DNA from 4 places in the Pantoea sp. PGP6 genome. Region 3 is predicted to be linked to each of the others. Evidence: predicted binding sites of a transcription regulator. Region 3 holds the regulator's gene; each other region holds the start of a gene.
The links. The regulator CRP, encoded in region 3, controls carbon source genes, mostly activating them, when cyclic AMP is high. The targets are predictions, from matches to a motif close to ATGTGANNNNNNTCACAT.
Positions count from the first base shown of each region.

Region 1: a site for CRP is predicted at 3,778-3,795, ahead of garD (galactarate dehydratase). Genes of this name have one in related genera too.
Region 2: a site for CRP is predicted at 5,129-5,146, ahead of yrbN (protein YrbN). Genes of this name have one in related genera too.
Region 4: a site for CRP is predicted at 3,832-3,849, ahead of ACLIBF_RS11175 (6-phosphofructokinase). Genes of this name have one in related genera too.

Region 1 is NZ_JBQBMA010000001.1:1,013,089-1,020,947, forward strand. It holds gene ACLIBF_RS04915 (YqcC family protein) at 365-694, shown strand; gene truC (tRNA pseudouridine(65) synthase TruC) at 694-1,473, shown strand; gene ACLIBF_RS04925 (flavodoxin) at 1,486-1,932, shown strand; gene garD (galactarate dehydratase) at 2,040-3,599, opposite strand; gene ACLIBF_RS04935 (MFS transporter) at 4,209-5,570, shown strand; gene ACLIBF_RS04940 (enolase C-terminal domain-like protein) at 5,567-6,913, shown strand; gene gudD (glucarate dehydratase) at 6,924-7,859, shown strand, end outside.
Region 2 is NZ_JBQBMA010000001.1:3,830,862-3,838,720, reverse strand. It holds gene rbfA (30S ribosome-binding factor RbfA) at 1-241, shown strand, start outside; gene truB (tRNA pseudouridine(55) synthase TruB) at 241-1,185, shown strand; gene rpsO (30S ribosomal protein S15) at 1,317-1,586, shown strand; gene pnp (polyribonucleotide nucleotidyltransferase) at 1,898-4,033, shown strand; gene nlpI (lipoprotein NlpI) at 4,163-5,047, shown strand; gene yrbN (protein YrbN) at 5,153-5,209, shown strand; gene ACLIBF_RS18600 (DEAD/DEAH family ATP-dependent RNA helicase) at 5,226-7,139, shown strand; gene ACLIBF_RS18595 (SDR family NAD(P)-dependent oxidoreductase) at 7,197-7,859, opposite strand, start outside.
Region 3 is NZ_JBQBMA010000001.1:424,930-432,788, reverse strand. It holds gene ACLIBF_RS01980 (LysE family translocator) at 1-381, opposite strand, end outside; gene ACLIBF_RS01975 (hydrolase) at 442-1,458, shown strand; gene ACLIBF_RS01970 (YheU family protein) at 1,463-1,681, shown strand; gene ACLIBF_RS01965 (phosphoribulokinase) at 1,743-2,612, shown strand; gene ACLIBF_RS01960 (OsmC family protein) at 3,197-3,601, opposite strand; gene crp (cAMP-activated global transcriptional regulator CRP) at 3,904-4,536, shown strand; gene ACLIBF_RS01950 (YccS/YhfK family putative transporter) at 4,594-6,669, shown strand; gene argD (bifunctional acetylornithine/succinyldiaminopimelate transaminase) at 6,671-7,859, opposite strand, start outside.
Region 4 is NZ_JBQBMA010000001.1:2,310,832-2,318,690, forward strand. It holds gene ACLIBF_RS11155 (hypothetical protein) at 1-84, opposite strand, end outside; gene ACLIBF_RS11160 (class II fructose-bisphosphate aldolase) at 201-1,043, opposite strand; gene ACLIBF_RS11165 (PTS sugar transporter subunit IIC) at 1,030-2,397, opposite strand; gene ACLIBF_RS11170 (PTS sugar transporter subunit IIB) at 2,390-2,704, opposite strand; gene ACLIBF_RS11175 (6-phosphofructokinase) at 2,715-3,695, opposite strand; gene dld (D-lactate dehydrogenase) at 4,154-5,851, shown strand; gene ACLIBF_RS11185 (YceI family protein) at 5,896-6,480, opposite strand; gene pqqF (pyrroloquinoline quinone biosynthesis protein PqqF) at 6,600-7,859, opposite strand, start outside.

The sequences.
Region 1 (7,859 bases), 590 kb from region 3:
TGGGGACAAAGATATCGTCAGGATGAGGATAAGCCAGGAGGCGGGAACGTAACGGAGTTTACGGCACACGGAAGGTTTCAGGCTGAAACAGGACCGCTCAGGATTGAGCAAGGGACACCTCCAGGATGGAGAATGAGAGCCCCTCAGAAAGGTGGTGGGCCAGGAGGCTAAGGATTCATCAGGATGATGCGCGACAGGAGTTCGCACTGGACAAGTTGTCACGGAAGAGCAGGGAGCATTAACGTAGCGGGATGGCTGCAAACGAACCGGGAGCACTGTTTTTACAGTGCTCCCTTTTTTTGTGCCTGCGCCAACAAGTGATATGCTTGCCGCCCGTTTTTTTACTGTCCGCTGGAGGTGGCGCATGACGCCCGAACAATTGATTACGCAGCGGCTGGAGCAGGTTGAAGCGGTGTTGCGTGAGCACGATCTCTGGCAAAGCACACCCCCTGATGCCAGCGCTTTCGACAGCCGCGAGCCGTTTTGCCTTGATACGCTCGAACCGCTGCAATGGCTGCAATGGGTGTTGATTCCCCGAATGCACGCCCTGATTGCGGCCCGGCATCCACTGCCGCAAAACTTCGCTGTTGCCCCCTATTATGAAGTGGCGCTGGCGCCTGACCAGCCCGGTGTTGCGCCGCTGTTACTGACGCTGCGTCAGCTTGATGCGTTACTGAAGGATGCGGCGGTCTGATGCTGGAAATTATTTATCAGGACCGATGGCTGGTGGCGGTGAACAAACCGAGCGGCTGGCTGGTGCATCGTAGCTGGCTGGATCGGCATGAGACGGTGTTTGTCATGCAGACGGTGCGCGATCAGATCGGTCAGCATGTGTTTACCGCGCATCGTCTGGATCGTCCTACCTCCGGCGTGCTGCTGATGGGATTGTCCAGCGAAGTCGGACGGCTGCTGTCGCAGCAGTTTGAGCAACATCAGATGCAAAAAACCTACCATGCGGTAGTACGCGGCTGGCTGGAAACCAGCGGTACGCTGGATTATCCGCTGGTAGAAGAGCTGGACAAAATAGCCGATAAGCATGCCACTGAAGAACGTACGGCGCAGCCGGCGGTCACCGACTATCAGTCACTGGCCACGGTGGAGATGCCGGTGGGTATTGGCCGCTATGCGACATCGCGCTATAGCCTGGTTGAACTGTCTCCGAAAAGCGGTCGCAAACATCAGCTGCGCCGGCACATGTCGCACCTGCGTCATCCGATCATCGGCGACTCTGCACACGGCGATCTGCGGCAGAACCGCGGCGCAGCGCAGCACTTCGGCGCTAACCGCCTGATGCTGCATGCCAGCAGCCTGGCGCTGACCCATCCGGTCACCGGCGAGCCGTTGCTGATCCGTGCCGGGCTGGATAGTGTCTGGCAGAATCTGATGACACAGTTTGGCTGGCAGGATCGCATTCCTGAGGTGCCGCGGGTTGAGTTTGCGGCGGCGCCAGGACAGGATAACGTTTCAGAATAAGGGAGAAGGCAGATGGCAAAGATTGGCATTTTTGTGGGCACGGTATACGGCAATGCGTTGCTGGTGGCGGAAGAGGCAGAGCCGATTCTGCAACAGCAGGGCCACAGCGTGACGGTGTTTGAAGATCCGACGCTGGCAGACTGGCAGGCCTACGCCAGTGATGTAGCGTTGATTGTCACCTCTACCACCGGACACGGCGATTTTCCCGATACCATTTCGGGGCTGTTCCACGCGGTAAAAGATAAGCTGGGTCATCAGCCGACGCTGCGTTATGGCGTCATTGCGCTGGGTGACAGCAGTTATGATCATTTTTGTGGCGCGGGTAAAACCTTTGATGCGTTGCTGCAGGAGCAGAGTGCCCAACGGGTGGGTGAAGTCCTGCTGGTTGATGCCAGTGAAAATCCCGAGCCGGAAGCGGTCACTTCTCCGTGGGTTGAGGCCTGGGGCGCGCTGCTGTAATCCGTAACTGCTTTACGCTCTGCGCCGGCCTCAGGCGTTTTATTGCCGTGGTAGCGGACGAGAACCGGCCCGGATCGCCGCCGTGGCAATCCGGGCGCAGCCTGTGATCAGGTAATCGGTGCCGGGTTAAACACCGCCAGCTGGTTACGTATTCCCCAGCGATCTGACCAGGTCTGTTTGCGGCCGCTGGCAATATCCAGAATCAACTCAAACAGTCGCCAGCCAACCTGCTCAATACTCTCCTCGCCGGTTGCGATAGTCCCGGCATTAATATCCATCAGATCGTGCCAGCGTTCGGCCAGCGCATTACGCGTTGCCATCTTGATCACCGGAATGGCCGCCAGTCCGTACGGCGTACCGCGCCCGGTGGTAAACACCTGCAGGGTAATGCCGGAGGCCATCTGTTGGGTCCCGCAGACGAAATCACTGGCGGGGGTGGCGGCATAAATTAATCCGCGACGGGTAGGGCGCTGTCCCGGTGACAGCACTTCTACAATCGCGCTGCGGCCCGATTTCGCAATGGAGCCGAGCGCTTTTTCGACCACGTTGGCCAGCCCGCCTTTTTTATTGCCGGGCGAAGGGTTAGCGCTGCGGTCAGTCTGACCCTGGTTGAGATAGTCGTCATACCAGGCCATCTCCTCCAGTAAGCGCTTACCAACCTCTTCATTAATCACCCGCGGCGTCAGCAGATGAATCGCATCACGAACTTCCGTGACTTCAGAGAACATCACCGTGGCACCACAACGCACCAGCAGATCTGAGGCAAAGCCCACGGCGGGATTGGCGGTCACGCCAGAGAAGGCATCGCTGCCGCCGCACTGCATGCCGACGATCAGCTCTGAGGCGGGACAGGTTTCGCGCTGGCGCTGATTCAGTCGCTTAAGGTGGCGCTCGGCGACCTGCAATATTTCGTCAACCATTGCACCAAAGCCCACCAGCTTTTCATCCTGCAGACGCACAATGTCATGCTCCTCCAGCGAGATCGGCTGTACGTCTGGCGTGCCGGTCAGCAGCCGTTCCGGCTGTAATTTTTCGCAGCCCAGACTCACAATCATCACTTCGCCGCCGAAATTGGCGTTCAGCGCCAGGTTGTGGATGGTGCGAATCGGCACCACAGCCGCCGGGGCATTGATCGCCACGCCGCAGCCATAAAGATGATTCAGGGCGACAACGCCATCGACGTTGGGATAGCGCGGCAGCAAATCACGCTCAATCAATTGCACAACATGATCCACCACGCCCGCCACGCAGTGCACGCTGGTGGTGATGCCGAGCAGGTTACGCGTTCCGACGCTGCCATCGGCGTTGCGATAGCCTTCGAAGGTATAGCCTTCCAGCGCAGGCAGTTCGGCAGGGACCTGCGTCGCCAGCGGCAGGCTGGCAAGCGGCGGCGCTTCCGGTAGCGTCACCAGGGACTCATCAATCCAGCTGCCCTCGGCAATATCGCGCAGCGCATAACCAATGATTTCGCCGTAGCGCACAATTGCTGCGCCCTGCGCAATCGCGCTCAGCGCAACTTTATGCCCTTGCGGCACATGCTCAGTCAGCGTCAGGCCATCAGCAAAACGGGTGCCGGCTGGCAGTCCGAGGCTGTTAACCACAATTGCGACGTTGTCGTGCTCATGGACTTTGATATAGAGCGGTTGTTCGGTTGTTGTTGGGGTCATCGCTCACCTTCCCGTCTGTCGTACCGTACTTGTGCGGTGCGTTGTTGTCGTGGTGTTACCTGTCAGTCGCTCACTGTTTGCCAGCTTCAGTATAGGGAGGCGCTGTGGGCTGTACATTGTGCAATTGACCGGCTTTGAAAAGATTTATAGCCCCGTTTTGGGTCGATTAACCAAAAGCAAGTGAAGACCCTCACAAACAGCGTGGGAAACTGGCTTTCTGGCCGGTTACGCGTCCGATATTTACAGGTTCCGTGAGCCATGCCGCAGGATTCTGTGCAAACGCCAAATAATCCCGCAAACATCAATTCTATTCCAGGGCGATACTCCAATGTCATCGCGGCAGGCTGTTCTTATACTGATTTTCGTTAACCCAGGTCAGGTTATCCGTCACGACGCTTTACCCGGTTTGTTGCCTGTTGCACCGGCCTTGTCCGCCCTCGCTGATGAGGTGCTGTTAACCGGCAGGCAGTCGCTGAAACAGCGAAGGGGTAATAAAGATTTGCCAAAAAAAAAAGATCGCCGTGTTTAACCTCATTTCTCTCTGATACCCAACGCGATGTGTATGCAGTCAGAGCGAATGTAGCTCACGCTATATTTCAGGAGTGCATCATGAATAGTTTCAGCCAGACAGCGGAAGCGGTGCAGAAGCGCACCAATGCCCGTTACTGGATTGTGGTGATGTTATTTATTGTTACCTCATTCAACTACGGTGACCGCGCAACCATTTCGATTGCCGGTTCGGCGATGTCCAAAGATATAGGCCTCGATTCAGTCGGACTTGGCTATATCTTCTCCGCCTTCTCATGGGCGTACGTTATTGGTCAGATTCCGGGCGGCTGGCTGCTCGACCGCTTCGGCTCAAAACGCGTCTATTTCTGGAGCATCTTTACCTGGTCGCTATTTACCTTCCTGCAAGGGTTTGTCGATCTGTTCAGCGGCTTCGGTATCATCATGTCATTGTTTATGCTGCGTTTCCTGGTAGGGCTGGCCGAAGCACCTTCCTTCCCTGGCAACAGCCGCATTGTCGCGGCCTGGTTTCCGGCGCAGGAGCGCGGCACGGCGGTGGCGATCTTCAACTCGGCACAATACTTCGCTACCGTCATCTTCGCGCCGATCATGGGCTGGCTGGTCTCTTCAGTGGGCTGGGCACACGTGTTCTGGTTCATGGGTGGACTCGGCATCATCCTCAGCTTCATCTGGCTGAAAGTGATCCACGATCCCACCGATCACCCTGGCGTGAATAAAGCCGAACTGGAGTATATGGAACAGGGCGGTGCGCTGATCAATATGGATGTCAAAAAGGATAGCCGCAAAGTGAGCTGGAGCGAGAAGTGGTTCCAGATCAAACAGCTGCTGACCTCACGCATGATGTTAGGCATCTACCTCGGTCAATACTGCGTTAACGCCTTAACCTACTTTTTCATTACCTGGTTCCCGGTCTATCTGGTACAGGCGCGCGGCATGTCGATTCTTAAAGCGGGCTTTATTGCCTCGATTCCAGCGGTGTGCGGCTTCCTCGGCGGCGTCCTGGGCGGGGTGATTTCCGACTGGCTGATGCGCAAAACCGGCTCGCTGAATATCGCGCGTAAAACGCCGATAGTGCTCGGCATGCTGCTCTCCATTTCGATGGTGATGTGTAACTACACCGATACCGAGTGGGTGGTAGTGTTCTTCATGGCGCTGGCGTTCTTCGGTAAAGGAATCGGTGCGCTGGGCTGGGCGGTGATGGCAGATACCGCGCCGAAAGAGATCAGTGGCCTGAGCGGCGGTCTGTTCAACATGTTTGGTAACTTTTCTGGCATCGTGACGCCTATCGCCATCGGTTACATCATCGCCACCAGTGGATCCTTTGAAGGCGCGCTGATTTATGTCGGTATTCACGCCTTTGTCGCCGCATTCAGCTTCCTGGTGATAGCGGGCGATATCAAACGTGTCGAACTGAAAACCTGGTCCGGTAAGGATGCCTCATGAATACACAAAGTTCACCGGTGATCACCGGGATGCAGGTTATCCCGGTCGCCGGTTATGACAGCATGCTGCTCAATATTGGCGGTGCGCACAACGCCTGTTTTACCCGCAACATTGTGGTACTCACCGACAGCGCCGGTCACACCGGCGTCGGTGAAGCGCCAGGCGGCGACACCATCTATCAGACGCTGGTTGAGGCGATTCCGCAGGTCAAAGGCCAGCAGATTGCGCGAATGAACCACCTGGTGCAGCAGGTGCACAAGGGCAATCAGTCGGCTGACTTCACCACTTTCGGTAACGGTGCCTGGACCTTTGAGTTGCGGGTCAATGCGGTGGCGGCGCTGGAAGCGGCGCTACTCGATCTGCTGGGACAGTGCCTCGGCGTGCCGGTGGCAGAGTTACTGGGGCCCGGCAAGCAGCGTGATGAGGTCACGGTGCTGGGCTATCTGTTCTACCTTGGCGATCGCCGCAAGACCGATCTGCCTTATCTGAGCGGTGAACAGGCCAGTCATGAGTGGTATCACCTGCGTCATCAGGAAGCACTGAGTAGCGAAGCGGTGGTGCGACTGGCAGAGGCGGCGCAGGACAAATATGGCTTTAAAGATTTCAAACTCAAAGGCGGCGTGCTGCCAGGCGAACAGGAGATCGCAACCGCCGCGGCGCTGAAGCAGCGCTTCCCGGATGCGCGCATTACCGTCGATCCCAACGGGGCCTGGCTACTGGATGAAGCGATCGCCCTGTGCAAAGGAATGGCGGATGTCCTGAGCTATGCCGAAGATCCCTGCGGTGCAGAACAGGGCTACTCAGGACGCGAGGTAATGGCGGAGTTCCGGCGCGCCACTGGCTTACCGGTCGCCACCAACATGATCGCCACCAACTGGCGCGAGATGAACCACGCGGTGATGCTCAACGCAGTCGATATTCCGTTAGCCGATCCGCACTTCTGGACGCTGAGCGGTGCCGTGCGGGTGGCGCAACTGTGCGACGAATGGGGCCTGACGTGGGGCTGCCATTCCAATAACCACTTCGACATTTCGCTGGCGATGTTTACCCACGTTGGCGCAGCGGCACCGGGCAATCCGACCGCCATTGATACCCACTGGATCTGGCAGGAGGGCGATCAGCGCCTGACCAAAAATCCCCTTCAAATCCGCAACGGCAAAATCACCGTGCCGGATGCGCCAGGCCTCGGCATCGAGCTTGACTGGGACCGCGTGCATCAGGCCCATCAGCTTTTCCAGTCACTGCCTGCGGGTGCCCGTAACGACGCCACAGCGATGCAATATCTGATTCCCGGTTGGACATTCGACCGTAAGCGCCCGGCATTTGGCCGCGCAACAGCATAAGGAGCAGGAGATGAGTTCAACACCGAAAGTTACCGCCATGCAGGTCATTCCGGTTGCCGGCCACGACAGCATGCTGCTTAACCTCAGCGGCGCGCATTCGCCATTCTTCACCCGCAACATTGTGATTATCAAGGATAACGCTGGCCACACCGGCGTCGGCGAAATCCCGGGCGGTGAAAAAATCCGTCAGACGCTGGAAGATGCGGCTTCGCTGGTGATTGGCAAAACTGTGGGTGAATACAAAAACATCCTCAGCCTGGTGCGCAGCACCTTTGCCGATCGGGATGCCAGCGGGCGCGGCACCCAGACCTTTGATCTGCGCACCACTATCCATGTGGTGACCGGCATTGAAGCGGCGCTGCTCGACCTGCTGGGTCAGCATCTGGAGGTGAATGTGGCCTCGCTGCTGGGTGACGGACAACAGCGCGACCGCGTTGAGATGCTCGGCTATCTGTTCTATATCGGCGACCGCCGCAAGACGTCCCTGCCTTATCAGAGCCAGGAGAGCGATCCCTGTGACTGGTATCGCCTGCGCCACGAAGAGGCGTTAACCCCGGAGACGGTGGTACGGCTGGCGGAAGCGGCTTATGAAAAATACGGTTTTAACGATTTCAAACTGAAGGGCGGCGTACTGCGCGGTGGCGAAGAGGCAGAAGCAGTTACCGCACTGGCGAAGCGTTTCCCCGAGGCGCGTATCACCCTCGATCCTAACGGCGCCTGGTCGCTGAACGAAGCCATCATGCTGGGTAAGCAACTGAAAAATGTGCTGGCCTACGCTGAAGATCCCTGTGGTGCAGAGCAGGGCTACTCAGGACGGGAAGTGATGGCGGAGTTCCGTCGCGCCACGGGTATGCCGACCGCCACCAATATGATCGCCACCGACTGGCGGCAGATGGGCCATACGCTGTCATTGCAGTCGGTCGATATTCCGCTGGCCGATCCGCAT
Region 2 (7,859 bases), 3.4 Mb from region 3:
CCTGAATGATAAAGATGAAGAAGCGGTAAAAAATGGCCTGAAAGCGCTGAAAGAAGCCTCAGGTTATATCCGTATTCTGCTCGGCAAAGCGATGCGCCTGCGTATCGTGCCGGAGCTGACCTTCTTCTACGACAACTCGTTGATCGAAGGGATGCGCATGTCTAACCTCGTCAGCAGCGTCGTGAAAAACGATGCTGAGCGCCGTGGCCCTGACGCCACCGGTGAAGACGAGGAGGCGTAATGAGTCGTCCGCGTCGTCGCGGTCGCGACGTCCATGGCGTGTTGTTGCTGGATAAGCCACAAGGCGTCTCGTCGAATGATGTGCTGCAGAAAGTGAAGCGTATTTTTAACGCCAACCGCGCAGGACACACCGGCGCGCTTGATCCGCTGGCGACCGGCATGCTGCCGATTTGCCTGGGTGAAGCGACGAAGTTTTCACAGTATCTGCTGGACTCCGATAAGCGTTATCGGGTGATTGCTCGCCTCGGGGAGCGCACTGATACCTCCGATGCCGATGGCAACGTGGTGCAGACGCGCCCGGTGAGCTTCAGTCAGGCAGAACTGGATGCGGCACTGGACAGCTTCCGCGGCGAAACGCTGCAGGTGCCGTCGATGTTTTCTGCGTTAAAGCATCAGGGCCGACCGCTGTATGAATATGCGCGTCAGGGCATTGAGATTGCGCGCGAGCCGCGTCCGATCACCGTCTACGAATTGCAATTTATTCGCTGGGAAGGTGATGAACTGGAGCTGGAAATCCACTGCTCCAAAGGGACCTATATCCGCACTATCATCGATGATCTGGGCGAAAAGCTCGGCTGTGGTGCGCACGTTATCATGCTGCGTCGGGTGCAGGTTGCACGCTACCCGTATGAGCGCATGGTCACGCTGGAACAGCTCAATGGTTTGCTGACTGCCGCGACCGAAGCCGGTCTTCCGCTGGAAACCCAGCTCGATCCGCTGCTGCTGCCGATGGACAGTCCCGCTGCGGATTTCCCTGAAGTGAATTTGTTGTCTACCGTGGCGGCGTACTTCAAACAGGGACAGCCCGTGCAGGCCAGCAACGTGCCGGCGCAGGGACTGGTCCGGGTCACCGAAGGCGAGGCGCGTAAATTTATCGGCATGGCGGAAATCGCCGACGATGGCCGCGTGGCGCCCCGGCGTTTAGTGGTTGAGTATCAGGATTAAGTGGCGTGATGTTTTTTCGCTGATAGCGCAATTGCGTTGCTATCGGGCGAAGAGTAGAATAGCGCGGCTTTAAAGCGGGATGCTGAATTAGAGATCGGCACCCATACATTCATTTTTTACTGGAGTTTATTATGTCTCTAAGCGTAGAAGCTAAAGCAGAGATCGTTGCTAAATATGGCCGTGGTGCTAACGACAGCGGTTCAACCGAAGTTCAGGTTGCCCTGTTGACTGCGCAGATTACTCATCTGCAGGGTCACTTCTCTGAGCACAAAAAAGACCACCACAGCCGCCGCGGTCTGCTGCGCATGGTATCTCAGCGTCGTAAGCTGCTGGACTACCTGAAGCGTAAAGACGTTGCACGCTACAGCAGCCTGATCGAAAGCCTCGGTCTGCGTCGCTAAGTCTGAAAAATCGGGTCGTCGGCGCGTCATGCAGCGTTTTTGCACCGTACGTGACCTGCGATCGGATTTGTGCGAGTTTCGCGAAAAGGGGGCCTTTATGGCCCCTTTTTTCGAGCAATCGGCAGCAATCCGGACCAAACTCATGTATTGTTGCTTAGTGTGATCTTTGTTTGCAGAGTTTCGCGCGGCTAATGAGAGGCTTTACCGCAGGGGCGGTTAAGGGTTGTCATTAGTCGCGAGGGATGCAACTAAAGATCGGTAATCAATGGCAGGCTACAGATAGCCGTGCCCCGAAGTTAAGGACTTTGATTTTGCTGAATCCGATCGTACGCAAATTCCAATATGGTCAACATACCGTCACGCTGGAAACCGGCATGATGGCTCGCCAGGCGACTGCCGCTGTGATGGTGAGCATGGACGATACCGCGGTATTCGTTACCGTTGTCGGCCAGAAAAAAGCGAAACCAGGTCAGGACTTTTTCCCTCTGACCGTTAACTATCAGGAGCGTACCTACGCTGCTGGTCGTATCCCAGGCAGCTTCTTCCGTCGTGAAGGACGCCCAAGCGAAGGCGAAACCCTGATTGCGCGTCTGATTGACCGCCCGATTCGTCCGCTGTTCCCGGAAGGCTTTGTTAACGAAGTCCAGGTCATTGCGACCGTGGTTTCCGTGAACCCACAGGTTCACCCGGACATCGTGGCAATGATTGGTGCTTCTGCTGCGCTGGCTCTTTCTGGCCTGCCATTCAACGGCCCAATTGGCTCCGCGCGCGTCGGCTACATCAACGATCAATACGTGCTGAACCCAACGGCCGATGAGCTGAAACAGTCTCGTCTGGATCTGGTGGTTGCCGGTACGCAGAATGCCGTTCTGATGGTGGAATCTGAAGCTGAGATCCTGTCAGAAGAGCAGATGCTGGGTGCGGTGGTATTTGGCCACGATCAGCAGCAGGTTGTGATCGAAAACATCAACGCGCTGGTCGCCGAAGCGGGCAAACCTCGCTGGGACTGGCAGCCAGAAGCCGCAAACACCGCGCTGATTTCTCGCGTGGCTGCGCTGGCTGAAGCGCGCATCAGCGATGCTTACCGCATCACTGATAAGCAGGAACGTTACACCCAGGTTGGCGTGATCAAAGATGAAACCATCGCTGCGCTGCTGGCTGAAGATGAAACGCTGGATAGCGCTGAAATTGGCGATATCGTTCACAGCCTTGAAAAGAATGTGGTTCGTACCCGCATTCTGAACGGCGAACCGCGCATCGATGGTCGTGAGAAAGACATGATCCGTGGTCTGGATGTGCGTACTGGCGTGCTGCCACGTACTCACGGTTCTTCGCTGTTCACCCGTGGTGAAACGCAGGCGCTGGTAACCGCGACGCTGGGTACCACCCGCGATGCGCAGAATCTGGATGAGCTGATGGGCGAACGTACCGACAGCTTCCTGTTCCACTACAACTTCCCTCCGTACTCTGTCGGTGAAACCGGCATGGTCGGTTCGCCTAAGCGTCGTGAAATTGGTCACGGTCGTCTGGCGAAGCGCGGCGTGTTGGCCGTGATGCCAAAAGCGGAAGAATTCCCGTACACCGTCCGCGTAGTGTCGGAAATCACCGAATCTAACGGTTCTTCATCAATGGCTTCTGTCTGTGGTGCCTCACTGGCACTGATGGATGCAGGCGTACCGATCAAGGCTGCTGTTGCCGGTATCGCGATGGGTCTGGTGAAAGAAAACGAGAAGTTTGTTGTTCTGTCTGACATCCTGGGCGACGAAGATCACCTGGGCGACATGGACTTCAAAGTAGCTGGTAGCCGTGAAGGTATCACCGCGCTGCAGATGGACATCAAAATCGAAGGCATCACGCGTGAAATCATGCAGGAAGCGCTGAACCAGGCCAAGGGTGCGCGTCTGCACATTCTGGGCGTCATGGAACAGGCTATCAGCACCCCGCGTACTGAGATTTCTGAATTCGCACCGCGCATTTACACCATCAAAATCAGCTCTGATAAGATCAAAGATGTGATCGGTAAAGGCGGCTCAGTGATTCGTGCACTGACCGAAGAGACTGGCACCACGATTGAAATCGAAGATGATGGCACGGTGAAAATTGCCGCGACCGATGGTCTGAAAGCGAAAGAAGCGATTCGTCGTATCGAAGAGATCACCGCAGAGATCGAAGTGGGCCGCATTTACAGTGGTAAAGTGACCCGCATCGTTGACTTCGGCGCCTTCGTCGCTATCGGCGGTGGTAAAGAAGGTCTGGTGCACATTTCTCAAATCGCCGATAAGCGCGTTGAGAAAGTGACTGACTATCTGCAGATGGGTCAGGAAGTTCCGGTTAAGGTGATGGAAGTTGATCGCCAGGGCCGCGTTCGTCTGAGCATCAAAGAAGCGACAGAATCTAAGCCGCAGACTGAAGAAGCTGCAGCGGTGAGCACACCTGACGCTGAATAAGTCGTTGCTGATTTGCCCCTCCTTGCCTGGCAGGGAGGGGCGTTTGTGTCATCGCGAGGGCGGGAATCCTTGTGCACAGCAGGCGGATGACAGGATGGTTATCCCAATGTTTGTATTCGGGAGTGGGAAATGAAGCCTTTTCTGCGCTGGTGTTTTGTTGCGACAGCTTTGACGCTGGCAGGATGCAGCAACTCCAATTGGCGTAAGAACGAAGTTCTTGCAGTACCTTTACAGCCCACACTGCAGCAGGAAGTGATTCTGGCGCGCATGGAACAAATTCTTGCCAGTCGTGCCCTCACCGATGATGAACGCGCACAGCTGTTATATGAGCGCGGAGTGTTGTATGATAGTTTAGGTCTGCGGGCATTAGCGCGGAACGATTTTTCGCAAGCGCTGTCTATAAGACCAGATATGCCAGAAGTGTTTAACTACTTAGGCATATATTTAACGCAGGCGGGCAACTTTGATGCCGCCTATGAAGCGTTTGATTCTGTACTTGAGCTTGATCCAACTTACAACTATGCGCATTTAAACCGTGGTATCGCCCTCTATTACGGCGGTCGATACAAGTTAGCGCAAGATGATCTGCTGGCGTTTTATCAAGACGATCCTAACGATCCTTTCCGCAGTCTGTGGCTCTATCTCGTTGAACGTGAGATGGATGTCGACAAGGCAAAAGTCGCGCTTCAACAGCGTCACGACAAAGCGGTCAGAGACCAATGGGGATGGAATATTGTCGAGTTCTACCTGGGTGACATCAGCGAAAAGTCGTTGATGGAAAGTCTCCAGGCGGACGCAACGGATAACACCTCGCTCGCTGAACATCTCAGTGAAACCAACTTCTATTTAGGTAAGTACTACCTAAGTCTGGGGGAGAAGGACGACGCGAAAGCGTTGTTCAAACTGGCGGTGGCCAACAACGTCAATAACTTTGTTGAACACCGATACGCATTGTTGGAACTGGCGCAACTCGGCCAGGCACAAGACGATTTATCAGAATCTGACCAGCAATAGCTGACGAACTTTAATTGCCTGTAAAACCTGTCAAGTCATCATCTTCAGGGATGAGGGCTTTTCTGTTCGTCAAAACTTCTAATTTGAGCCGGTTCACACTTTTTGATGAAAATGACTGAAAGTTTTCACGACGAGTTATGTAGACTGGCCGCCGCAATCTAAGAGGCACGTGTACTACATGACTGATATTCAAACCACTTTTGCTGACCTTGGCCTGAACGCCGACATCCTTGAATCACTGAATGGCATGGGCTACGTTAAGCCATCCCCAATCCAGGCTGAGTGTATTCCTCACCTGCTGGCGGGCCGTGACGTGTTAGGCATGGCGCAGACCGGGAGTGGTAAAACCGCGGCGTTCTCTCTGCCGCTGTTACACAACATTGATCCTACTGTTAAAGCGCCACAAATCCTGGTGCTGGCACCGACCCGCGAACTGGCGGTACAGGTTGCTGAAGCAGTTACCGAATTCTCTAAACATATGCGTGGCCTGAACGTGGTTGCCCTGTACGGCGGCCAGCGTTATGACGTGCAGCTGCGCGCACTGCGTCAGGGACCACAGGTTGTTGTGGGTACGCCTGGCCGTCTGCTTGACCACCTGAAACGCGGCACGTTAGACCTTTCTAACCTGCGTGGCCTGGTGCTGGATGAAGCAGATGAAATGCTGCGCATGGGCTTCATCGAAGACGTTGAAACCATCATGGCGCAAATTCCAGCCGATCATCAGACCGCGCTGTTCTCTGCAACCATGCCGGAAGCGATTCGTCGCATCACCAAACGCTTCATGAAAGATCCACAGGAAGTGCGTATTCAGTCAAGCCTGACCACACGTCCTGATATCAGCCAGAGCTACTGGACCGCTTACGGTCGTAAAACAGACGCACTGGTTCGCTTCCTTGAAGCTGAAGACTTTGATGCTGCCATCATCTTCGTGCGTACCAAAAACGCAACCATGGAAGTGGCAGAAGCGCTGGAACGTAGTGGCTATAACAGCGCCGCGCTGAACGGTGATATGAACCAGGCTCTGCGTGAGCAGACGCTGGAGCGCCTGAAAGATGGTCGTCTTGACATCCTGATCGCGACTGACGTTGCGGCCCGTGGCCTTGACGTTGAGCGTATCAGCCTGGTGGTGAACTACGACATTCCGATGGACGCAGAATCTTACGTTCACCGTATCGGCCGTACCGGTCGTGCGGGCCGTGCCGGTCGCGCCCTGCTGTTCGTTGAGAACCGCGAGCGTCGTCTGCTGCGCAACATCGAACGTACGATGAAGCTGACTATTCCTGAAGTAGAGCTGCCAAACGCAGAACTGCTGGGTCAGCGTCGTCTGGCTAAATTTGCGGCTAAAGTCCAGCAGCAGCTGGAAAGCAGCGATCTGGATCAGTACCGTGCGCTGCTGGCTAAGATGCAGCCAGAAGAAGAGATGGATCTGGAAACACTGGCAGCTGCACTGCTGAAGATGGCACAGGGCGAACGTCCTCTGATTCTGCCACCAGAAGCACCGCGTCCGGCACGTCGCGAATTCCGCGATCGTGATGAGCGTGATGGCCGTCGTGACAGCCGCGAAGCGCGTGACTCACGTGGTCCACGTGAAAGCCGTGATGGCGACCGTCCACGTCGCGAGCGTCGTGACGTTGGCGAAATGCAGCTGTATCGCATCGAAGTGGGTCGCGATGATGGTGTTGAAGTTCGTCACATTGTTGGTGCGATTGCTAACGAAGGCGACATCAGCAGCCGTTACATTGGTAATATCAAGCTGTTCGGCACTCACTCAACCATCGAGCTGCCGAAAGGCATGCCAGGCGATGTGCTGCAGCACTTCACCCGTACGCGTATTCTGAACAAACCGATGAATATGCAGCTGCTGGGTGATGCACAGCCGAACGAAGGCCGTGGCGATCGTCGTCCAGCCGGTGGTGAGCGTCGTGGTCCTGCTGGTGCAGGCGCGGGCGCAAACCGTGAAGGTGGTCGTCGCTTCTCTTCTGAACGCCGTGAAGGTGGTCGTGAAGGCGGACGTAGCTTCAACCGTGAAGGCGGTCGTGGTCCACGTCGTGAAGATGGCGCTGCCGCAGCACCACGTCGTCGTGACGCATAACAGCCGTTAAATCGTGATAAAAAGGGAAGCCTTCGGGCTTCCCTTTTTTTATGCCTGTCAGGCGCCGCCGCTGATCATCACGCGCTCGCCGCTGACGTAGGCTGACTCCTCAGAGGCGAGAAAGAGCGCCACCTGGGCGACATCTTCCGGCAGGCCAAACCGTCCCAGCGGTGTAGCCGCCAGCAGTTGCGCCTTGAGCTGCGGGCTGATCTTCTTGGCTGCCAGCAAACCCTCGGTCAGGATCATCCCCGGCGCTAATGCATTGACCCGAATATTTTTTGCCCCCAGCTCCCGTGCCAGACCCTGGGTCAGGGTATCAATCGCCCCTTTGGTGGCGGCCCACAGCACCGAGCCAGGAGTACTGTTTTTGCTGTTGAGGGCGCTAAGGTTAATGATGCTGCCACCGTGCGGCGGAAAGTGGTGAATCGCCTGCTGACACACCAGCATGGTGCCGAGCAGATTAACGTCGATCTGCTGGCGCATTACCTCCAGCGTCAGGGCTGCAAAGTCACCGTGATGGAAACTGCCGGCATTATTGACCACGATATCCGGTGCCCCGAACTCCGCCACGGTGGTGGCAAACAGCCGCTCAACCTCGTGAGGTTGTGAGATATCCGCCTGTACCGCCACCGCTTCGCTGCCCAGCGACAGAATATCGCTCACCACATCGGCCGCACCCGGCTCGTCCTGGCGATAGTTGACCACCACGCGCGCGCCAGC
Region 3 (7,859 bases):
CGCCATCAGCCAGGCTTTGGGATTGATCAGCTGCAGTAATCCGCCCTGCCAGAACGGCATGGGCGACTCCGGCACCTGATCGGTTTCCAGTTTTTCGTAGCTGGCGGTGGCAATTTTCCATGCCAGCCACAGCAGGTAGAGGCTACCGGCGATTTTCAGCACCAGATGCAGTGAGGGATAGAGCAGGATCAGTCCGCCGACGCCAAACGCCACCATCAGCAGCATGACCTGCATGCCGATCATGATGCCAATCATCAGAGGAATGGTCCGCAGGAAGCCAAAATTGGCGCCGCCCGCAGTAAGTAACATATTATTAGGGCCTGGCGTGATCGCGGCGACCCAAAGGAATCCTAACATCGACAAGAAAAGACTCAGTTCCATAGCAATCGGGTGCTCCTCACCCCCAGCAAGCAAAAAACCTATCGAAGCTAACAGCGCGATATGGAACAGACAAGCTTTTACCCGATGAAATTAATCGCACCCGACACGGATCAATTTACGCCGTTAGCCGGCATGCGCAATGCGCATCTGCAAACGGTACTGCCACGCCTGCTACGGCGGCAGATCAAGCTCGATCCTCACTGGCAGCGTCTCGATCTGCCCGATGGCGATTTTGTCGATCTCGCCTGGAGTGAAGATCCGTATCTGGCACAGCACAAACCCCGGGTGGTGCTGTTTCACGGACTGGAAGGCAGTTTCCACAGCCCCTATATCCACGGGCTGATGGAAATTTGCCGCGCACGCGGCTGGCTGGCGGTGGTGATGCACTTCCGCGGATGCAGCGGCGAACCTAACCGGCTGAACCGTATCTATCATTCCGGTGAAACCGAAGATGCACGCTATTTTCTGCACTGGCTGCAAACCCGCTGGGGTCGGGTACCGACCGTGGCGGTGGGTTTTTCGCTCGGCGGTAACATGCTGGGCTGCCTGCTGGGTCAGCAGGGATCCGATGCGCCGGTTGACGCGGGCGTCATCGTCTCCGCGCCGCTGCTGCTGGAGCCGTGCAGCGTCAAACTGGAGCGCGGCTTCTCGCGCTTTTACCAATACTATTTACTGGCGCAGCTGAAGAAGAACGCCCGGCGCAAACTGCACGCCTGGCCGGAAACGTTGCCGGTGAATCTGACGCAGCTTAAAGCGCTACGCCGGCTACGCGACTTCGATGACGCGATCACCGCCCGCGCCCACGGTTTCAGCGATGCGGCTGACTATTATCAGCGCGCCAGCGCCCTGCCCTGGCTGAAACAGGTCGATAAGCCGCTGCTGATCATTCATGCCAAAGATGACCCGTTCATGAGTGATGAGGTGATCCCGCACAGCAGCCAATTATCTGCCACTATTACTTATCAACTGACGCCGCACGGCGGTCACGTTGGCTTTGTCGGCGGGACGTTGCGCCAGCCCGAAATGTGGCTTGAACAGCGCATACCCCAGTGGATTGCCCCTTTTCTGGATACCTAACGTTGTGATTATTCCCTGGCAACAGGTCTCACCTGAGACGCTTGAAAATCTGATTGAAACTTTCGTGCTGCGTGAAGGCACCGACTACGGCGAGCAGGAACGCAGCCTGAGCGAAAAAGTGGCTGACGTGCGCCGTCAGCTGGAAACCGGCGAAGTGGTGCTGGTGTGGTCGGAACTGCATGAATCGGTCAATATTATGCCGCGCAAAGAATTTCGCGGCTGATGCAGCCGGCGGCAATTCATGTTAACAATGCGCATGGCCCGACTTCACAGGGAGCTTTTTTATGTCAGCACGCCATCCGATAATCGCCGTCACCGGTTCCAGCGGCGCGGGGACCACCACCACCAGTCTCGCGTTCCGTAAAATCTTTCAGCAGCTCGATCTGCACGCTGCCGAACTGGAAGGCGACAGTTTCCACCGTTTCACCCGGCCTGAAATGGATATGGCAATCCGCAAGGCGCGCGATTTGGGCCGTCATGTCAGCTATTTCGGTCCGGAAGCCAATGACTTTGGCCTGCTGGAGCAGAGCTTCAGGCAGTATGGGCTCAACGGCCAGGGCCAGTCGCGTAAATACCTGCACACCTATGACGAAGCGGTACCGTGGAATCAGGTGCCGGGCACCTTTACGCCGTGGCAGCCGCTGCCGCAAAACACCGATATCCTGTTTTACGAAGGACTGCACGGTGGCGTGGTGACCGCCCAGCATAACGTAGCGGAGCATGTCGACCTGCTGGTGGGCGTGGTGCCAATTGTTAACCTCGAGTGGATTCAGAAGCTGGTGCGTGACACCAGCGAACGCGGCCATTCGCGTGAAGCGGTAATGGATTCGGTGGTGCGCTCAATGGAGGATTACATCAACTTCATTACGCCGCAGTTCTCGCGCACCCATCTTAACTTCCAGCGAGTGCCGACGGTCGATACCTCAAACCCGTTCGCTGCCCGCGCTATTCCGTCACTGGATGAGAGCTTTGTGGTGATCCACTTTCAGGCGCTGGACGATATCGACTTCCCTTATCTGCTGGCGATGCTGCAGGGCTCGTTTATCTCGCACATCAATACGCTGGTAGTGCCTGGCGGCAAAATGGGTCTGGCGATGGAGCTGATCATGGGTCCGCTGGTGAAGCGGCTGGTGGAAGGCAAGCGGATAGAATAAGAGGCCAGCAAAAACCGCTCTGAGAGCAGATGTCTTTAACAAAGAGAGTAAAACTGGCTTTCCTGCGGCTAAAGACTTACCCCTGGGCAGGCTTCAGGGAGCATACACCTTTCGCAAAGACGCAAAACCGTTATCGCTGGCAGGCTCAGCACGGGCCATCCCTGGCCCGCGATGCTTTGCTACAGGCATATGCTCCCTTCGCTTCACGTCCGACAACCGCATCCGGTTTCAGGAAGGTCGCTACAGACAACCTCTGGGCAGAAAGAATCTGGCAGCAATAGATAAGTTCAACACGCTGGGAACCGGGTCAGAAGAGGAAAGCGTCCCGCCGCCCGGATAAAAACGCCGGGAGCGTTTTTGAACAACGCAAAGCGTTGGCCCGGCTACGGGCGCGCCTCAGGGATGAGGTGCGTAATCGCGCAGGCCGAGCGGCCAGGGATTGGCTTAAACGACTTTCCGATCTGACCCGGTTCCCTGCGCAGGCACAGTATCAAAACGGATTCCCTGCCCAGGCACAGTCTTAAAGCAACCTGCATCAGATACTGGAAGTGAAGTTAGCAGGTCTGCAATGACCCTTGCGGCTACTACAGTTCGATCACTTCATAGCTGTGGGTGATGGTAACCCCTTTGCCCAGCATGATGGCGACCGAGCAATATTTTTCAGCAGAAAGATCCACCGCGCGTGAGACCGCCTTATCCTGTAGCGCTTTGCCGCTCACGATAAAGTGCAGGTTGATGTGCGTAAAGATTCGCGGCGCCTCTTCACGACGTTCTGAGGTCAGTTTTACTTCACAATCAGCCACATCGTTGCGACCTTTTTGCAGAATTGAAACCACGTCGATGGCGCTGCATCCGCCCGCCGCCATCAGCACCATCTCCATTGGGCTGGGCGCTTTATCACCCGAATTGCCATCCATTAATACCTGATGTCCGGATGACGACTCACCGAGGAATGTCAGCCCTTCTACCCATTTCACTCTTGCCTGCATGATTTTCGCTCCAGAATATGCGGTTTTGCCGTCAGAGTACGCTTTCGCCTGGTAAACAGCAATCCAGAGAAATCCGCCGTTAGCTGAAGCGAGACAACAGAAGACAGTCGGCAAAAGCTGTGCTACAAACAGTGCTGAAAATATTTTTCGTCACCCGATGGCGAAGCCGGGAAGAATGATGCGCACTGCGCCGAATGCAGCCCGAATAATTTCCTGTAAGGGAAACGCTTGAAGCTTTCATCGCCTGACAGGGAAACTGCCCCCTGTATTTTGGGCACGATTACAACAGAGGATAATAGCGAATGGTTCTCGGCAAACCGCAAACAGACCCTACACTCGAATGGTTCCTGTCCCATTGCCATATTCACAAGTATCCATCCAAAAGTACGCTGATTCACCAAGGTGAAAAAGCTGAAACGCTTTACTACATCGTGAAAGGTTCCGTTGCGGTTCTGATCAAAGATGAAGAAGGCAAAGAGATGATTCTTTCTTACCTGAATCAGGGCGATTTCATTGGCGAGCTTGGCCTGTTCGAAGAAGGTCAGGAGCGCAGCGCCTGGGTACGTGCCAAAACCGCGTGCGAAGTGGCGGAGATTTCTTACAAGAAATTCCGTCAGCTGATCCAGGTTAACCCGGATATCCTGATGCGACTGTCGTCGCAGATGGCGCGTCGCCTGCAGGTTACGTCGGAAAAAGTGGGTAATCTCGCTTTCCTCGATGTGACCGGACGCATTGCTCAGACTCTGCTTAACCTGGCGAAGCAGCCAGACGCCATGACGCATCCCGACGGCATGCAAATTAAAATTACTCGTCAGGAAATTGGCCAAATCGTTGGTTGTTCACGTGAAACCGTGGGCCGTATTTTGAAGATGCTGGAAGATCAGAACCTGATCTCTGCACACGGCAAAACCATCGTCGTTTACGGCACCCGCTAATTCCTGTCACCCACGGCGTGATGGCAACATCGCGCCGTTATTGTTTGTGTTGGGCCGATGTGGCGTCGAATTATTTACCATCCTGAAGTCAATTACGCCTTGCGGCAAACCCTGGTGCTCTGTCTGCCAGTGGCGCTGGGCTGGCTGGCTGGCGACCTGCAAAAAGGTCTGCTGTTCTCGTTAGTTCCCGCCTGTTGCAATATCGCCGGTCTGGATACCCCGCATAAACGCTTCTTCAAACGCCTGATTGTCGGCGGCAGCCTGTTTGCGCTCGGCAGCTTTCTGATTCAGTGGCTGACGCAGCACGCCATTCCGCTGCCGCTGATTCTGTTCGCCTTGCCGTTGCTGCTGGGGGTCACCGGCGAAATCAGCCCGCTGCACGGCCGTCTGCTGCCCGGCACCCTGATCGCCGCCATCTTCACGCTGAGCCTGATTGGCCGTATGCCGATCTATGTGCCGCCGCTGCTCTATATCGGCGGCACGCTATGGTATGGGCTGTTTAACTGGTTCTGGTTCTGGCTGTGGAAAGAGCAGCCGATGCGTGAAAGCCTGAGCCTGATCTACCGTGAGCTGGCCAACTATTGCGACGCCAAATATACCCTGCTGACTCAGCTGACCGATCCGGAAAAGGCCCTGCCGCCGCTGCTGGCGCGTCAGCAAAAAGTGGTCGATATGATCACCACCTGTTACCAGCAGATGCACATGCTTTCCGCCAGCCGGGATCACAGCCATAAGCGGCTGACCCGCGCCTTTCAGGTGGCGCTGGACCTGCAGGAGCACATCTCGGTCAGCCTGCATCAGCCGGAAGAGGTGCAGAAACTGGTGGAGCAGAGCCATGCCGAAGCGGTGATCCGCTGGAACGCCCAGACTATTTCGGCCCGCTTACGGGTGCTGGCGGATAACATTCTCTATCACCAGTTGCCGGATCGTTTTGGCATGGAGAAGCAGCTCAGCGCGCTGGAAAAAATCGCCCGCCAGCATCCTGACAATCCGGTGGGAAATTTCTGTCTCTACCACTTCAATCGGATTGCGCGGGTGCTGCGCACCCAAAAACCGCTCTATCAACGTGACCTGATGGCCGATCGTCAGCGCCGTCTGCCGCTTCTGCCGGCGCTGCGCAGCTATCTGTCCTGGCGTTCGTCGGCACTGCGCACTGCCGGGCGCTTTGCGGTGATGCTGATGCTGGGCAGCGCGCTGGCGCTGTTTTTTAACATCCCTAAACCGTACTGGATTCTGATGACCATTATGTTCGTCAGCCAGAACGGCTACAGCGCCACCCGCGTTCGCATCCAGCACCGGGCGCTGGGCACCTTTGCCGGCCTGGTGATTGCGGCTGCTACCTTACGCCTGGCGGTGCCGGAGTCGCTGGTGCTGCTGATCATGCTGGTGATCACCTTTATCAGCTACCGGTTTACCCGCCAGTTTTACGGCTGGTCGATGATCGGCTTTACGGTGACGGCGGTTTACTCGCTGCAGTTGCTGTCGCTGAATGGGGCGCAGTTCCTGCTGCCGCGCCTGATGGATACGCTGATGGGGTGCCTGATCGCCTTTGGCGGAATGTTGTGGCTGTGGCCGCAGTGGCAGAGTGGCTTATTGCGGCAAAACGCCCATGACGCGCTGGAAACCTATCAGGATGCGCTACGGCTGCTGCTGGGGGCGGAACAGTCACCGGAGAAACTGGCGTATCAGCGGGTACGGGTCAATCAGGCTCACAATGCGCTGTTTAACTCCCTGAACCAGGCGATGCAGGAACCGGCTTTTAACGCTCAGTACCTCAAGGATATGCGTCTGTGGGTCACCCACAGCCAGTTTATTGTTGAGCACATCAATGCAATGACGATTCTGGCGCGTGAACACACCATGCTGACCGCCACGTTAGCTGAGCGTTATCTGCAGTCCTGCGAAATTGCGCTGCAACGTTGTCAGCAGCGACTGGAATATGATGGTGCCAGTTCGCAGGTTAACCTGCTGGATGAGCTGGAAAACATTAATGAAGGGCCGGTCACGGTGGTGGAACAGCATGTACGCCGCATTCTGGATCATCTGAGCGTGATGCACACCATTTCATCTCTGGCGTGGAGCCAGCGACCGCAACATGGCCGCTGGCTGAGCAGACGGTTACGCAAAAACTAAATCAGCCGGTAATCACCTTGCCGACGGCGGTGGCGAAGCGGCGCATACCCTCTTCGATGTCGGCGGGTTCGATGATCAGCGAAGGTGCAAAACGCATCACGTCCGTGCCGGCCACCAGCACCATTACCCCTTCAGCGGCTGCCGCATTGAGGATATCGCGCGCCTTGCCGGCATGCTGAGGCTTCAGCGCCGCGCCAATCAGCAGGCCTTTGCCGCGAATATCACTGAACAGATCGTACTTCGCATCAATCGCCTGCAGCGCGCTGACAAACTGCTGACGCCGGACGCCAACGCCTTCCAGCACTGCCGGGGTATTGATGATATCCAGCGCGGTCTCGGCAATGGCGCAGGCCAGCGGATTGCCGCCGTAGGTGGTGCCGTGCACGCCAGGGGCCATGGTGGAGGCGATCTCATGGGTAGTCAGCATGGCGCTGACCGGGAAACCGCCACCCAGCGCTTTGGCCGAGGTCAGAATATCGGGTTGCACGCCATAGTGCTCATAAGCAAACAGCTTGCCGCTGCGTCCCATACCGCTCTGCACTTCATCCAGCACCAGCAGTGCCTGGTATTGATCGCACAGTTCACGCAGCCCGTGCATAAACTCTTCGGTTGCGGGCACCACGCCGCCCTCACCCTGAATCGGTTCGACCACGATAGCGCAGGTATGATCGTCGATAACCGCCTTAACCGCAGCCAGATCGTTGAACGGCACGTGGACGATATCGGCAGGTTTAGGGCCAAAGCCATCGGAATATTTTGGCTGTCCGCCGACCGTCACGGTAAACAGCGTCCGGCCGTGGAAAGCATTGTGGAAGGCGATGATCTTACTTTTGAACGGGCTGTGACGTTTGCAGGCGTAATAGCGTGCCAGCTTGAACGCCGCCTCATTCGCTTCTGCACCGGAGTTGGCGAAAAACACCCGCTCGGCAAAGGTGGCATTGATTAACTTGCTGGCGAGACGCAGTGCCGGTTCGTTGGTGAAGACGTTACTGGTATGCCACAGCGTTTCGCCCTGGCTTTTCAGCGTTTCCACCAGCGCAGGATGGCAATGGCCGAGCGCAGTCACGGCGATGCCGCCCGAAAAGTCGATATATTCTTTGCCCTGCTGATCCCAGACGCGGCTGCCCTTGCCTTTGACCGGCACGAACTGCGCTGGTGCATAAACAGGCAAAATAACGTTATCGAACGTT
Region 4 (7,859 bases), 1.9 Mb from region 3:
CTCGCGGCTGGCTTGCGCCTGCTGGTCCTGCTGTTCCGCATCCGGCTGTTCAGCTGGCGGCGACTTTTTTAAGAATCCAAACATAGCGTCTCCTGCCCCGACCGGCGCCGGGGCACCTCAGGTTAATACTTAATAAAGAACCAGATTCAACAGATCGACTGACCGCTGATTCAGGTCGGCCGCGCCCTCAGACCGGGCGATTAACGGAACAACTGCATCTTCTCAACCAGCACGCTGGTCACCGCATCATTGGCCGGTACCAGGAAATTACGCACGCTGTCGTTGACCTTGCCTTTTTCAAAGCTGGTTTTGCATTGTGCGACCCACTGCACATTCATTTCCGTGCCGACGTTGACCTTTTCAATGCCGCTGCGCACCGCTAAACGCATATCTTCGTCACTGACGCCGGTCCCGCCGTGCAGTACCAGCGGCGTGTGGGTGGCGGCGGTAATGTCCGCCAGCCGCTGATGCTGAATATGCGCTTTACCGGTATACAGGCCATGCACCGTGCCGATCGAAATCGCCAGCATATCGACGCCGGTCTCCTCCACGAAGCGTCTGGCATCCTCTACCGGGGTGAAGGCAATTGCCTCCATTTCGACGCATTTGCCATCTTCTGAACCGCCAATCGCCCCAAGCTCCGCCTCTACCGAGACGTTGTGCGGCCGCGCCATGTCGATGACCCGACGGGTGTTGGCGATATTCTCCTCAATCGGCAGATGGGATCCGTCATACATCACCGAGCTAAAACCGGCGTCGATGGCGGTCTGAATCGCCGCCAGGTCGGAACAGTGATCAAGGTGCAGACAGGTCGGGACGCCGGTGCTTTCTGACAATGATTTAATCGCATCGACCAGCAGTTTATGACCCAGGTATTTCGCCGTACCGGTGGAGATCTGAATCATTAACGGGCTGTTGGTTTTTTCCGCCGCTTTAAAATAGGCCGGCAGCATCTCCAGGCAGTGCAGGTTAAACGAGCCGACCGCTTTAAAATCGCGTTGCTTAGCCAGCTGTAACAGATCGGCGAAATTATAAAGTTTCATGGATTTTTTCCTCTTGTGGCTTAGTGGATTTCCCGTTAACAAACCAGGCGAGTGCAGTAACGAAAGCGATAAACAGGGCGACAAACAGCCAGTTGTTCTGGAAGGCGTGGCCGAGTACCAGACCGGTGCTGATCACGTCGGAATCGCTGAAGGTCACGCCGGTGAAGCCGTAGCTCTCCAGCATCGGAACCAGAATTGCCGGCAGCAGCGTGATGAACAGGCCGTGGACAAAGCCGCCAATCATCGCCCCGCGCCGTCCGCCGATGGCGTTACCAAACACCCCGGCGGTGCCGCCCGCGAAGAAGTTGGTCAGCAGCCCGGGCAGGATCATCGCCAGGCCAAACATCGGGAAGACCAGCATGCCGACGATGGAGCCGAGCGTGGTGGCAAGGAAGCCGACAATCACCGCGTTTGGCGCGTAGGGAAACATCACCGGGCAGTCGAGCGCCGGTTTAGCGTCCGGTACCACCCGCATCGCAATCCCACGGAAAGCCGGCACCAGCTCGTTAAGCAGCAGACGCACCCCGCTGTAGAGCACGAACACCCCGGCGACGAACTGAATCGCCTGCATAAAGGCGTACATCAGGTAGTTCATGCCGTTGCTGTACTGGGCAATAAACGCCGGGCCGGCCGCCAGCGCCGGGATCAGGTACATCGGTACCATCACCAGCGCCATCGACAGATAGGTGTCCTGCAGGAACTTAAAGTTATCCGGCAGCTTCAGGTCTTCGGTTGAGCGCGACCCTTTACCGACCACCTTCGCCACCGCTGCCGTCACCAGATACCCGATGGTGCAGAAGTGGCCCAGCGCGACGTCATCAGAGTCGGTAATCCGCCGCACCACCGGCTGCGCCAGTGCAGGCATCACCACCGCCATAATCCCGCCGAAAATGCCGCCGGTCAGGATCAGCGGCAGACCGCTCAGCCCCGCCTTGTAGCCAATCACCGCACCAATCGTTGCCATCCACAGCAGCGCCTGGCCGGTGAGGAAGATGTACTTAAACGGCGTCAGGCGAGCGATGATGATGTTGACGATAAAAATCACCAGCAGGGTCAACGCCACCTCCGATCCCAGTTCACGGTTGGCCAGCCCGGCAATCGCCGCCACATCGGTGATATAGCCCTGCATCCCGAAGCCGTGGGTAAATATGGTGTTAAGGAAGGTCAGCGTGCCGACAATAATATTGATACCGGCCATCATAATTAAAAAGCCCAGCAGGGTTTTAAAGGTGCCTTCCACCACCTTGCCGGCCGATTTTTTCTGCAGCAGCAGACCAATCAGGGCAATAAAGGCGATCAGAATCGACGCCTGCCCTAATAAGTCTTTTACCAGGAAGTCGATCACACTATTCATGGGCAGCGACCTTCATGTTGCGTTCTTTTAAAAAGGCCACGATCTTTTGCTCAATTTCCGCTTTATCGGTAAGCTTGTTGAGAATAATGACCCGTTTAATCTGTTCCGGACTGGCATCGGCATTTAATACATCGGCAAACGCTTTTTGCGTCAGGATCATGTCTGATTTAAACGCGTTGGCTTCAGAAATGGTGGTGTGGTCAATATCCGCGTCAATTTCCAGTTTCTTTAATACCGCTTTTGCGCTCATCTCAATCGCAAAACTGGATCCTAATCCGCAGCCACAGACACATAAAATTTTCAGCATGGTTTTCTCCTCACAGAATTTGCAGTTGTTTAGCGAGCTTGTAATGATGCCCGTCGGTATCGACCAGGCGTTTTTGCATGCTTATTAAATCAATCGGAATCGGTTTATTACTGCCATTAATAATCACCGCTTTATTGCGCATTCCTGACTGAATACAACGCACCACTTCACTGGCCATAATGGTGCCCTGATAAATTTCCTCGCAGGTGGGTTCACCATTACGCAGCCCGTAACCGAGAATGGTTTTGCGGATGCGGACGCCAATTAACGGTTCAAGCTGTTTAATTAAGGTATCGATCGCCCCCTGAAAACCGGGTGAATATTCACGGGTGTAGCCCTCTGAGCAGAGGATCACCACGCTGTTCTGCTGCGCCAGCCGCTGAGTGATGCGTTGTGCCAGCTGCGGCAGTGGGATCTGACACTCCGGGATCAGCGCAAAATCGGCATTGGATTTTAACGCCGACTGCAGGGTTAACTCGCCGCAATAGCCACCGAGCAACTCCAGCATAAAGACCCGTCCGGGTAATGCCCGGCCGGTATTACGCAGCTTCGCCACCTCTTTTAATACCTGCTCGCAGGCGGTGGAAAAACCGAGCGTATAATCACTGCCAAATACATCGTTATCAATCGTCATTCCGACGCCAAAACAATTGACGCCAGATTCCGACAGGGTATGCAGAAATTGCAGCGACCCGTCACCGCCCGCCATGATTAATACTTCAATCCGTGCGCTCTTTAGCTGGCGGGCAATCATTTCATATTCACTGCGCAGCAATTTTTTTTGCGTCCGTCCCGATTGCATCACCGGGATCGGGGCGATAGAAAAGTCGAGCAGATCACGCTGACTAATATCCCGATGGCAATGGTTTAATAAACCGGGTATGCCGCCGTCAAATATCACGATCTCTGCCTGGGTCAGTCGGCCGACCTGAAAAACAAAATTATTAATGCCGCTGACATCGCCACCGCTGATCACTATTCCGATTCGCATTAATTCCCCCCGCTGGCTTAATTGGTGCCGGGTTTCATTGTTCCGGGATAAGGCGTTGTTATTTGCAACGGAGATCACAGTTACGAGCGGTATTTTCCAGGTGTGATGATTGACAGCGCTTTATTACTGAGCTTATTTGTGATCGTTATCACAATTAACATCGCTGGCAGGCTCGACGTGAATCCTGATATATCAGCGGGTTAGCTAACGGAGCCGGGGAATATGGTGGCCGGCAATCGATCTGCCGATCGACTGGCGATCTGTCATAACAAATCTGTGATTTTCACCTCATTTTTTACGGTTCGGCGGCTATTTCCGTCGGGTCTCCGGGGTGAATAGCCGATTAAAAACGCCGCAACCGCCGCTATTTTTGTTATTTCGATGGCGATCAATGATTGACAGTGGAATGTCGCTGGCTGTCCAATGAGACCCCTTGTTAACCAAAATAATGAGATGAAATGACCTCCTCGCAGCTCATGCTCCGCCAGCTTGGCGAACGGGTCGGTGTGAAAAATCTGCTCACCGAACGGGATGATAAAGCCTGGTACACCAAAGGATTTCGGGTCGGTCGGGGTGAAGCGCTGGCCGTGGTGCTGCCGCAGACGCTGCTGCAGCTGTGGCAGGTCCTGCAAATCTGCTGCGCCAGCAACGCCATTGTGCTGATGCAGGCAGCCAATACCGGAGTGACCGGTGGCTCGACGCCGGATGGCAATGATTACGATCGCGAGGTGGTGATTGTCAGTACCCGTCGGTTGAAAGGCGTACAGGTGATCGACCAGGCGCGTCAGGTGATCGCCTTTCCGGGTGCCACCCTGACCGAGCTGGAGAACATTCTCGCCCCGCTGGGCCGGGAACCCCATTCGGTGATCGGCTCCTCCTGTATCGGCGCATCGGTGATTGGCGGTATCTGTAATAACTCCGGCGGATCGCTGATCCGGCGCGGTCCGGCCTTTACCGAAAAGTCGCTGTTTGCCCGTTTGCATGACGATGGGCGGCTGGAGATGGTGAATCATCTGGGTATCGATCTGGGAGAGAGCCCGGAAGAGATGTTACAGCGGCTGGAACAGCAGAACTACACCACCGGCGACCGGCCTGACTGGGCGGGGAAGATCTGGGCTGACGACTACGCCAGCCAGCTGCGGGACACGGCGGCGGACAGCCCGTCGCGCTTTAATGGCGATCGGCGTTATCTGCATGAAAGCGCTGGCAGCGCCGGTAAGGTGGTGGTGTTTGCGGTGCGTCTGCCGACTTTTGAAGCCAGTCCGCAGACCCGGACCTTCTATATTGGCAGCGACGATGAGCAGCAGCTGGTGGCGCTGCGGCGGGTGCTGCTGGCAGAGATGCAGGCGCTGCCGATTCAGGCTGAATATATCCATCGCAACGCCTTTGATCTCACGGTGCGCTACAGCAAGCATATGATGCTGGCGATTGGCAAACTCGGTCCGCAGGCGCTGCCTGGACTGATGGCGAAGAAAGCTCGCTGGGATGTGCGGGTCAGCCATCTGCCGTTTTTACCGCGTAACAGTGTCGATCGACTGCTGCAGTTCTTTAATCAGATCACCCCGCGCGGTGTGGCGCCGCGCATTATGGCCTACCGCGACCGGTTTGAGCATCATCTGATGATCAAAGTGGAAGCACAGCAGACCGCAGAGCTGGAGGGCCTGCTGACCCGCTTCTTCAGTCAGGGTCAGGGCGATTTTTTCCTGTGTAACCAGCGGGAAGCGCGCGATGCGTTTTTGGTGCGCTTCGGCGTTGGCGGCTGCACCATCTCTTACTGTGATTATCTCGGCTACGACCCCGATCAGCGGCTGGTGGCATTTGACGTGGCGTTACGGCGTAACGATCGGGCGTGGCGCATTGAACTGCCGCCCGAGCTGGCGGAACAGGTGCAGGTCGACTCCTGCTGTGGCCATTTTTTCTGTTACGTCAATCATCAGGATTATGTGCTGAAACCGGGCGTGGATGCGAAGGCGTTTAAGCAGGCGGTGATTGCGGTGCTGGAGCAGCGCGGTGCGAAGTATCCGGCGGAACACAATGTCGGCCATCTCTATCGCGCGTCAGACGAACACGCAGCGCACTGGCGGATGCTGGACCCGAGCAACAGTTTTAATCCGGGGATCGGTAAAACCAGTAAGAAGAAATTCTGGGCGCAGTAAGCGATACGCAATAAGGGCGGCGGCCCTTATTGCGTGGCCCGCAGTTATTTAGCGTAGGCTTCAGTCGACAGGGTCAGCGCAACCTCATCACCTACCGCCGGAACATATTTATCCAGCTTAAAGTCGGAGCGCTTGATGGTGCCGGTGGCATCAAAACCAATCGCCTGCTTCTTCACCATCGGATGCTCACCCTGCTTGTTCAGCGTGGCGTGCAGCGTCACCGGTTTGGTGATGCCTTTCAGCGTCAGATTACCTTCAACGTCAAAACGGTTATCGCCCTTCGCCACCACTTTGGTGCTGTGGAAGGTCGCGGTCGGGTATTTTGCGGTGTCGAAATAGTCTGCACCGTTAAATTCTTTGGTCAGCGCCGCAACGTGGCTGTCGATTTTGCTGACCGGCAGCGTTACATCAACACGTGACTGCTCAGGATGATCTTTATCGAACACCAGCGTGCCGCTGGCATCCGGGATATCGGCGGTCGGGTGTGAGAAACCGAAATGATTCCAGCTGACCACCACCGAGGTGTGCTCAGGATTGAGCTGGTAGTGCATCGCTTCTGCCTGAGAGACAGGAACATACAGGCTGGCAACGGCTAACAGGGGCAGCGCAATACGCTTGAGGTTCTTCACGATAAATTCCTTGTACAACTCAAAAATGTAAACTGAGTGTGGTGCAATTCGACCGGAATAAACAGTGAAGAGATTTGTCGGTAATTTTCAAATAAATTCAGCAACCTTGCTGCTGCAACTCAGGTCGCACCACCGGTGGTAAATAATACCCGCCAGCGGCGCCGCGCCTGAATCAGGTCGTGGTGCAGTTGCTGCAAGCTGACAACGTCCAGCGCCTCTATCGCCGCCGCATCCGGGTCGGTCAGGCCATTTAACTGGCGTAACCGGGCCAGCGGTGTATCAAGCCGTTCGCGATGCAGACTGGCCTTCAGTGCCACCAGATCGCAGCCTGCCAGCGCCTCATTCAGTGAACGCAGAAAATTACGGCAGTAGCGCAGCAGCGACAGCGCGCTGTAATCGGGCGACTGCAGCGCGAACAGCACGCCATCCTGATCGGCGCAGCGCAGATAGCGGCTGCTGACCACATACCCTATCTGCTGTTCTACCCGGTAACGCTGGAAGAAACGCGGCTCATACAGCAGCGCCAGCGCCCGCAGCGCAGCCAGCTGTTGCGCCTGCTGGGGCGAAGCGCGTGACGCCTGGTGCAGCGGAATAAACAGCAGCAAGGCGTTATCGCGGCTGGCGTGCGGTAGCGCGATCATGCCGCTCGGTGCGGTCATCCGCATCGGCGGTGCTGCCGGATTGACCGGCAGCGGCAGCGCGCTCAGTCGGTGGGCAATCAGCGTCTGCAGCGCCGGGCTGCCGCCGGTGAGCAGCGCCCGCCAGCAGGCTGGTGAAAAGGTTGATGTCAGCTGATAAGGCAACTGCTGCAACAGTGCGCGGATGGCAATAGTGTCGGGCGGCGGTAGCGGTTCGTCGTCGACCGGTGGCGTCAGCGCCTGCACCAGCTGATGCAGCGCCCAGTCCGCCACCGCCAGGTCGTGGGGCAGTTGCAGCGTCAGTTGCCACACGCCCTCCACTTCCTGCCATTCGCCCTGGCCACCTGAGTGACGCAAGGCGGCGAACAACGGACGCAGCCGGCGACCATAAGCGTGACCCACGGCCGCGCTGAAGGTTGAAAAAAACTCCGGCCGCAGCAGGAGCGTGGCGGTTTTATTGCTGGCCGGGTCGGCGTCGGGGCCCGCCTCAGCGGTCGGACTGTCAGCCTCGCCGTGGCCGGTCGGTTCCGCAGCAGAATAATGCGGCAACGGCACCGCCTGCGACGGCAGCGGCTGATGGGTCAGCGGTGCCGCCAGCGGATAGAAAGCGAATTCTGCCGCACTGCTGGCGGCAGGCAGCACCGGCTGCCACGGGTGAAATGCCAGACTGAAGCCCTGGGTGTGGCAATTTTCCTCAGCCGCCTGCGGGCTACACACCAGCGTGGTGCCGGGCGCATCCGC